DNA from 2 places in the Thomasclavelia spiroformis DSM 1552 genome. Region 1 is predicted to be linked to the other one. Evidence: a T-box and tRNA genes for the amino acid it is inferred to sense, from the RefSeq annotation. Region 1 holds a T-box; the other holds one or more tRNA genes.
The links. The T-box of region 1 lies ahead of alaS (alanine--tRNA ligase). A T-box ahead of a tRNA ligase gene usually reads a tRNA of that ligase, here a tRNA-Ala.
Positions count from the first base shown of each region.

Region 2: it has a tRNA-Ala gene. The T-box ahead of alaS (alanine--tRNA ligase) is inferred to sense a tRNA for this amino acid. The anticodon was not compared.

Region 1 is NZ_CP102275.1:1,495,926-1,500,276, forward strand. Features, by position in the region: gene NQ543_RS07015 (IreB family regulatory phosphoprotein) at 1-201, opposite strand, end outside; gene alaS (alanine--tRNA ligase) at 262-2,871, opposite strand; T-box leader at 2,910-3,106, opposite strand; gene recD2 (SF1B family DNA helicase RecD2) at 3,336-4,351, opposite strand, start outside.
Region 2 is NZ_CP102275.1:1,725,594-1,729,944, reverse strand. Features, by position in the region: gene NQ543_RS08340 (extracellular solute-binding protein) at 1-522, shown strand, start outside; tRNA gene NQ543_RS08335 (tRNA-Cys) at 709-783, shown strand; tRNA gene NQ543_RS08330 (tRNA-Leu) at 790-878, shown strand; tRNA gene NQ543_RS08325 (tRNA-Arg) at 950-1,026, shown strand; tRNA gene NQ543_RS08320 (tRNA-Pro) at 1,044-1,120, shown strand; tRNA gene NQ543_RS08315 (tRNA-Ala) at 1,138-1,213, shown strand; tRNA gene NQ543_RS08310 (tRNA-Met) at 1,247-1,323, shown strand; tRNA gene NQ543_RS08305 (tRNA-Ile) at 1,360-1,436, shown strand; tRNA gene NQ543_RS08300 (tRNA-Ser) at 1,444-1,536, shown strand; tRNA gene NQ543_RS08295 (tRNA-Met) at 1,557-1,633, shown strand; tRNA gene NQ543_RS08290 (tRNA-Asp) at 1,638-1,714, shown strand; tRNA gene NQ543_RS08285 (tRNA-Phe) at 1,718-1,793, shown strand; tRNA gene NQ543_RS08280 (tRNA-Arg) at 1,898-1,974, shown strand; tRNA gene NQ543_RS08275 (tRNA-Pro) at 1,992-2,068, shown strand; tRNA gene NQ543_RS08270 (tRNA-Ala) at 2,086-2,161, shown strand; tRNA gene NQ543_RS08265 (tRNA-Met) at 2,195-2,271, shown strand; tRNA gene NQ543_RS08260 (tRNA-Ile) at 2,308-2,384, shown strand; tRNA gene NQ543_RS08255 (tRNA-Ser) at 2,392-2,484, shown strand; tRNA gene NQ543_RS08250 (tRNA-Met) at 2,505-2,581, shown strand; tRNA gene NQ543_RS08245 (tRNA-Asp) at 2,586-2,662, shown strand; tRNA gene NQ543_RS08240 (tRNA-Phe) at 2,666-2,741, shown strand; tRNA gene NQ543_RS08235 (tRNA-Glu) at 2,770-2,845, shown strand; gene NQ543_RS08230 (hypothetical protein) at 2,897-3,298, shown strand; gene gdhA (NADP-specific glutamate dehydrogenase) at 3,329-4,351, opposite strand, start outside.

The DNA of each region.
Region 1 (4,351 bases):
AACTTGTTGAATTATGTTTCTAGCATTCTTATGACTAGAAATATATGCAGGATCATTAGAGATTAAATAACCTGCAATCTGATGTACTGCATTATACCCTCTTTCATTTAAAGCATCTATTACAGTTTGAAGATTACTACGAATCATTTCTCGACGCATATCTTCAGAACTAAATACTTTTGTCTTTGTTAAATCATGCATATTATTCGACCTCCCTTAAGGCTTTGCCTATAAAACTATTTTACACCAAATAGTCTTAAATTAAAAGAAGTTTTTAAGTTCATCTTTGATCGTATCTATCTTTTCATTAACTGGACAACCACCTTGTGCAAAATCAGGTTTTCCACCACCACGACCATCAACAATAGCATTTATCTTTTTAACAACATCGCCAGCTTTAATTCCACTTGCAACATAGTCTTTACTTACACCAACAAAATATGAACATTTTTCTTCAAATTTAGATACTAAAATAACGATTCCTGAATCAATTTTATCTCTAAGATCAAATGCTAATTGTTTTGCTTTATTACTTTCCATATCTTCTTCAACAAATAATACTTTTACACCATTAATATCTTGAATATCATTCATTCTATTAGCTGCATTTAAAGCATTTAATTTTGAATTCAATGCTTCTACTTCTTTTTTAACAGCATTTAATTCTTCTGTTAAACTCGTAACTTTATTAACTACTTCCTTACGATTTTTTAATTTTAAAATTGAACTAATTGTATCAACTGTTTCTTTTTCTAATACTAATGCTTCATAAGCTATCTTACCAGTAACTGCTTCAATTCTTCTAATTCCACTACCAACACTTTCTTCAGTTTCAATTTTAAATAATCCGATATTTGAACTATTAGTTACATGACATCCACCACATAACTCTTTTGAATAATTACCTACAGAAACTACTCTTACAGTATCACCATATTTTTCATCAAATAAAGCCATTGCTCCACTAGCTAATGCTTCTTCTTTACTCATATTAGCAATTTCAACATCAATTCCTTTAAAGATAACATCATTAACTTTTTGTTCTACTGCTTTTAACTGTTCATTAGTGATTTTTTCAAAATGAGTAAAGTCAAATCTTAAACGATTATCATCAACATATGAACCAGCTTGATTAATATGACTTCCAATTACTTCTTTTAAAGCAGCTTGTAAAATATGTGTTGCTGTATGATTTGCGGTAATTTTACCACGTTTTTCTTTATCGATTTCTAAAGTTAAAACATCACCAACTTTAATACTTCCGCTTTCAAGTTCTACAAAGTGTAAATGTTGTTGATTTGGTGCTTTTAATACATTTACAACCTTAGCTTTACATTCATCGTTATAAACAATTCCGGTATCAGCACATTGTCCACCCATTTCAGCATAGAAAGTTGTTACATCAAAGACAATTTCACCATAATCATTTAATTGATCTGTTTTAACACCATCCTTAAATAATCCAATTACAACTCCTCTAATATTAGTAGGATCATATTCAAATGATGATGGTAAATCAAAAGCCATTAAATCTGGTTTTTGACTTGTCATTGATTCATTATCAACTCTTGCTCCACGTGAACGCATTTGTTGCAATTTAAGTTCTTCTTTAAACCCTTCTTCATCAACTTTCAAATTAGATTCTTGAGCAATTTCTAATGTAAGTTCAAATGGGAAACCATAAGTATCATATAGTTTAAAAGCATCTTTACCACTAATAATTCCATCACTATTCTTTTTAATTAATCCACTTAATAACTTTTCTCCATTTGATAATGTTTTATGAAAAGCCTCTTCTTCTTTTTTAACCAAATCACTAATATAACTAACTTTTTCAGGTAAGTAATCATAAAATTCTTTCATAATTTCACTTACTACACCAACTAAATTATACATAAAAGCTTTTTCAATTCCGATTTGTTTACCATAACGAACCGCTCTTCTTAAAATTCTTCTTAATACATAACCACGTCCAGCATTATCAAATAATGCCCCATCAGCCAAGGCAAAAGTAACTGTACGGATATGATCAGCAATAACACGATATGCCATTTTATTTTCTTGATAACTTACATTTGCAAGCTTTTCAGCTTCATGAATAATTGGTAAAAAGAAATCTGTATCGAAATTTGTTTCACCATCTTGAATAATACTAGTAATTCTTTCTAATCCCATTCCAGTATCAATATTTTTTTGTGGCAATTCTTCATAATCATTACGATCGACACCTTCTTGAGAATTGTATTGTGAAAATACTAAATTCCAAATTTCGATATAACGATCATTTTCTAATTCTTCATAAAATAACTTTAAACCCAATCCTTCGGGATCATATTTTTCACCACGATCATAGAAAATTTCTGAATCTGGTCCACATGGACCTTCTCCAATTTCCCAGAAATTACCTGGTGTTTTTAACATATGACTTGGCTCTACTCCAATTACATCAACCCAATAATTATAAGCTTCTTCATCATGATCATGAACAGTAATATATAATTTATCTTTATCAAATGCAAACCATTTTTCATCTGTTAATAATTCCCAAGCAAAATCAATTGCTTCTTTTTTGAAATAATCTCCAATTGAAAAGTTACCTAACATTTCAAAAAAAGTATGATGTCTAGCTGTCTTTCCAACGTTTTCAATATCATTTGTACGAATTGATTTTTGTGCATTAGTAATACGTGGATTTTCAGGTTTGATTGTTCCATCAAAATATTTTTTTAATGCTGCTACTCCAGCATTGATCCATAGTAAGGTTGGATCATCATTAGGAATTAATGAATGACTAGGTTCTACTTTATGTCCCTTACTTTCAAAAAAATCCAAAAACATTTTTCTTACTTGATTTCCAGTTAATTGCTTCATATTTATCTCCTTTATCCAATATAAAAAGTCGCCCTATTACTAGGAACGACTTAAATCGCGGTACCATCCTAATTCATGAATACTCATGCCCTTTATTAGCTTATAACGCAGCTTAAACGGTAATTTTTAATTACTCTCCAAAGTAGCTTTCCTATAAACATGATTAGTATTTTCACCAGCCATACTATCTCTAAAAAACATTTTTTATAGTACTTTTCTTTTTCAACGATTTACCAAATTATAAACTATTCTTATTTATTTTTCAAGTTTGATTTAATTAAAAAGACAACATTCATTGTCTTTTTAATTTCATATAATAATTTTACATTTTTGCCTTTAAATTATCCATCATATCTTCTATACAATCGCATTCACTAAATAAAATCATTAATGAAGCAACACTTAAACCAATTAACAATTTATTTCTAGATAACATAATCTCACCTCATTATAGTTTGTAAAGATTATAAAAAATCATACACACTAATTTCAGGTTTATCTTCAAAACGTAATTTTAACGTAGTTTTTCGACGATTATCTTGATAATTATGCAAACCATGCATAAATGCTTTAGCATCTCCCAAAATAAATAAAGACTGTTTTGCTCGGGTTATAGCTGTATATAATAAATTTCTTCTTAACATTATATAATAATCACTTAACACTGGCATAATCACAATTTTAAACTCATTACCTTGAGATTTATGAATTGACATACAGTAAGCAAGTGTGATTGTATTAAAATTTTGTGACGTATATTCAACAATATTTCCATCAAAATCAACAATCAAAGTATCTTGAAGATATTCAAAATTATCTTTACGACAAATATCTATCAATATTCCAATATCACCATTAAAAACATTATCATCAACTCGATTTTTTAACTGTAATATTTTATCACCAATTCGATACTCTATACGTCCAATTTTATAACTATCTACGCATTGATCTTTAGGATTAAATACATCCTGCAAAGCATCATTCAATGCATCAATTCCCGCAACGCCATGATACATTGGTGCTAAAACTTGAATATCACTTGTATCATAACCTTCTTCTAATGCTTTATTAACAATTGTTTTGACATTTTTTATTACATCATAATTTAACATTGGAAAAAAGTTAATATCTTGATATTGACTAAATAAGTCAATATCATCAATTTCATTATTTATGATGTGATGAGCTAATTGAATTATTCCTGAATCTTTAGCTTGTCTAAAAATCTCATCTAATTCAATTGTTTTAACACCAGCTTCAATTAAATCCTTTAACACATTACCAGGAGCAACTGATGGTAATTGATAATAATCGCCAATAAACAAAATTTTATCAATATTTCTTCCAGCATCAAATAGTTTACTTAAAAGTAAACAATCAACCATTGAAAACTCATCAATAATCAATACATTTATATCTAATGGATTAGTTTTATTTATTGCAAAAGTATTAGTATGTAAATCCCATTTCAACAAAC
Region 2 (4,351 bases), 230 kb from region 1:
GCTTTAAAGGCATTAGGTTATTCAATGAATACAACTGATAGAAAAGAAATAGATGATGCTTATAATTGGTTGATTGATCAAAGAAGTGAAATGGATCCTGTATATGTAGGTGATGAAGTTATTGATACTATGAGTAGTGGTGTAAAAGCAATGGCTATTATGTATTCAGGGGATGCAACAACTGTAATGAGTGAAAATCCTAATATGGAATATTATTTACCTGAAGAAGGAACTAATGTTTGGTTTGATGGATTTGTTATTTCTAAGGAGTGTAAAAATACTAAATTGGCAAATGAATTTATTAATCATATGATTTCAAATAGTAATTCATATAAAAACACTATTGAAGTTGGTTATTTGACTGCTAATGTAAAAGCAGCAAAAAAAGCTTCTCAAAATGATTTTAAAGGAATTAGTGCTTATGATATTCGTACTGATTCAAAAGATGAAATATTTGCATATCAAACAAATGAAGTAAAAGAAATGTATAATCTACGTTGGACAAAAGTAAAGTCAAAATAATCTTAAACTGTTGGTAAAAACCAGCAGTTTTTTTAAAAAAAAGAATTGATTTAATCAAAGTTTTTTTTATCAAAAGAAGAAAAGTGTAATTTTTTTGAAGAAAAGTCTTGCAAAATTAATATATATGTTATATTATATAAAGGCAGTCCGGTGAAAGACACGGAAAAGTGAAGAAAAAATATTAATGGTTCCATGGCCAAGTTGGTAAGGCAGCAGACTGCAACTCTGTTATCATCGGTTCGAGTCCGGTTGGAACCTCCATTAAGTGCCCAGGTGGCGAAACTGGTAGACGCACAGGACTTAAAATCCTGCGGACCTTAAAATCCGTGCCGGTTCGATTCCGGCCCTGGGCACCATTTAACAAAAAAAGGACTTGCAAAAGCTTGAGAAAGATGTTAGAATATGGAAGCGTTGTAAGGAAGAAGAAGCGCTAGTAGCTCAACTGGATAGAGTGCTTGACTACGGATCAAGAGGTTGTGGGTTCGATTCCTGCCTAGCGCGCCATTTAAAAAAGCAAAAAGCGGGAAGTAGCACAGCTTGGTAGTGCACCTGGTTTGGGACCAGGGGGTCGCAGGTTCAAATCCTGTCTTCCCGACCATTTAAAAAATAAGAATTGGGGCCTTAGCTCAGCTGGGAGAGCACCTGCCTTGCACGCAGGGGGTCAGCGGTTCGATCCCGCTAGGCTCCACCAATATTAGATTATAGCATTGCTGTAGTTGATTACGGCGGGGTAGCTCAGTTGGCTAGAGCAATCGGTTCATACCCGGTGGGTCGGGGGTTCGAATCCCTTCCCCGCTACCAATTAAATATGAGGTACCCGTAAGAGACAAACAACAAGGACCCTTAGCTCAGTTGGTTAGAGCTATCGGCTCATAACCGATCGGTCGTTGGTTCGAGTCCAACAGGGTCCACCAATAATGCGAGGGATTACCCAAGTCCGGCTGAAGGGATCGGTCTTGAAAACCGACAGGGGATTAACGTCCCGCGGGGGTTCGAATCCCTCATCCCTCGCCATTTATTTAAAAAAAGAATATCGCGGGATGGAGCAGTCTGGTAGCTCGTCGGGCTCATAACCCGAAGGTCGTTGGTTCAAATCCTTCTCCCGCAACCAAAATGGTCTGGTAGTTCAGTTGGTTAGAATGCCGCCCTGTCACGGCGGAGGTCGCGGGTTCGAGTCCCGTCCAGACCGCCAATTGGTTCCGTAGCTCAGTCGGTAGAGCAGAGGACTGAAAATCCTCGTGTCGCTGGTTCGATTCCGGCCGGAACCACCATTATAACTGTGTTAACAGTTTTTATTTTGGTCATTTAACAAAAAAAGGACTTGCAAAAGCTTGAGAAAGATGTTAGAATATGGAAGCGTTGTAAGGAAGAAGAAGCGCTAGTAGCTCAACTGGATAGAGTGCTTGACTACGGATCAAGAGGTTGTGGGTTCGATTCCTGCCTAGCGCGCCATTTAAAAAAGCAAAAAGCGGGAAGTAGCACAGCTTGGTAGTGCACCTGGTTTGGGACCAGGGGGTCGCAGGTTCAAATCCTGTCTTCCCGACCATTTAAAAAATAAGAATTGGGGCCTTAGCTCAGCTGGGAGAGCACCTGCCTTGCACGCAGGGGGTCAGCGGTTCGATCCCGCTAGGCTCCACCAATATTAGATTATAGCATTGCTGTAGTTGATTACGGCGGGGTAGCTCAGTTGGCTAGAGCAATCGGTTCATACCCGGTGGGTCGGGGGTTCGAATCCCTTCCCCGCTACCAATTAAATATGAGGTACCCGTAAGAGACAAACAACAAGGACCCTTAGCTCAGTTGGTTAGAGCTATCGGCTCATAACCGATCGGTCGTTGGTTCGAGTCCAACAGGGTCCACCAATAATGCGAGGGATTACCCAAGTCCGGCTGAAGGGATCGGTCTTGAAAACCGACAGGGGATTAACGTCCCGCGGGGGTTCGAATCCCTCATCCCTCGCCATTTATTTAAAAAAAGAATATCGCGGGATGGAGCAGTCTGGTAGCTCGTCGGGCTCATAACCCGAAGGTCGTTGGTTCAAATCCTTCTCCCGCAACCAAAATGGTCTGGTAGTTCAGTTGGTTAGAATGCCGCCCTGTCACGGCGGAGGTCGCGGGTTCGAGTCCCGTCCAGACCGCCAATTGGTTCCGTAGCTCAGTCGGTAGAGCAGAGGACTGAAAATCCTCGTGTCGCTGGTTCGATTCCGGCCGGAACCACCATTATAACTGTGTTAACAGTTTTTATTTTGGCCTGTTGGAGAAACGGTTAACTCACATGCCTTTCACGCATGCATTCACGGGTTCGAATCCCGTACAGGTCACCATTTAGTAAATTACAACCTTTAGGTTGTTTTTATTTTATATAAAGAGGTGTTATGATGAAATATAAAGAATTTAGGATGATGATTTTTTCGATTGTTATGTTTTTATTGATTAGCGGAGCATGTGTTTATTTTGCAATAGACCATAATAAATCAAAAGTAATTATTGGTCTAATATTATTATTTGTGCTTTTATCAATAATAACAACTAAGTATAATATGAAGATATTTAATGATTCAATGATGATTTATGAATACAAAGGAATTGGAATTTTACCGGCATTAATTGATTATAAGGATATTAAAGATGTTGAATTAATTAGTAAGCATAAAATAAAAATAAAGCATCGAACTTCATCTACTTTATATATATTGAATGCTCAAGAGTTTTATAATGAACTGATGGAAAGAATGAATGAATATAAAGATCAAATTGCAAAAGTAAATAAAAAATAAAAAAGCACTGTTAAGTGCTTTTTAGTTATCTTAATAAATTCCTTGAGATATCATTGCAGCTACGACTTTTTCAAATCCAGCGATATTTGCTCCTTTGATTAAGTCATATCCTAATCCATATTTTTCAGCAGCAGCAACTGATGAATTATGGATATCAATCATAATATTATGAAGTTTTTCATCAACTTCTTTTGCTGTCCAATTATAACGCATAGAGTTTTGTGACATTTCTAATGCAGATACAGCAACACCACCAGCATTAGCAGCTTTAGCAGGAGCTAAAATACCACCATTTGCTAAGAAGTAATGTACTGCTTCAGGAGTTGTTGGCATATTTGCACCTTCAACGATATATTTAACACCGTTAGCGATCAATTGTTTAGCTTCTTCTTCACCGATTTCATTTTGTGTAGCACATGGGAAAGCCATATCAACTTTTAATCCCCATGGTTTTTCACCTGGATGGAATTCACAACCAAATTTTTCAGCATAATCTTTTAATTTAATATCATTTGATTCACGGATTTTGCATAAGAAATCAATTTTTTCATCAGTAGTAATTCCTTCTGGATCATATACATATCCATCACGTCCAGAAATTGATACAACTTTAGCACCATATTCTCTTGCTTTTAAACAAACTCCCCATGCAACATTTCCATATCCGGAACATGCGATTGTTTTACCTTCATAAGTATCATTAAAATGAGCTAAAACTTCTTTTCCAAAATATACAGCTCCAAAACCTGTTGCTTCTGGTCTAATTAAACTTCCACCATATGGCATTGGTTTACCAGTTAATACGCCGTTTTCAAATGCCCCTTTAATACGTTTATATTGTCCGTATAAATATCCAATTTCACGAGCACCTGTTCCAATATCTCCAGCTGGTACGTCTACATCTGGTCCAATATGACGATATAATTCAGTCATAAAGCTTTGGCAGAAACGCATAATTTCATTGTCTGATTTTCCTTGTGGATCAAAATCAGAACCTCCTTTACCACCACCGATAGGTAATGTAGTTAAAGAGTTTTTAAATATTTGTTCGAA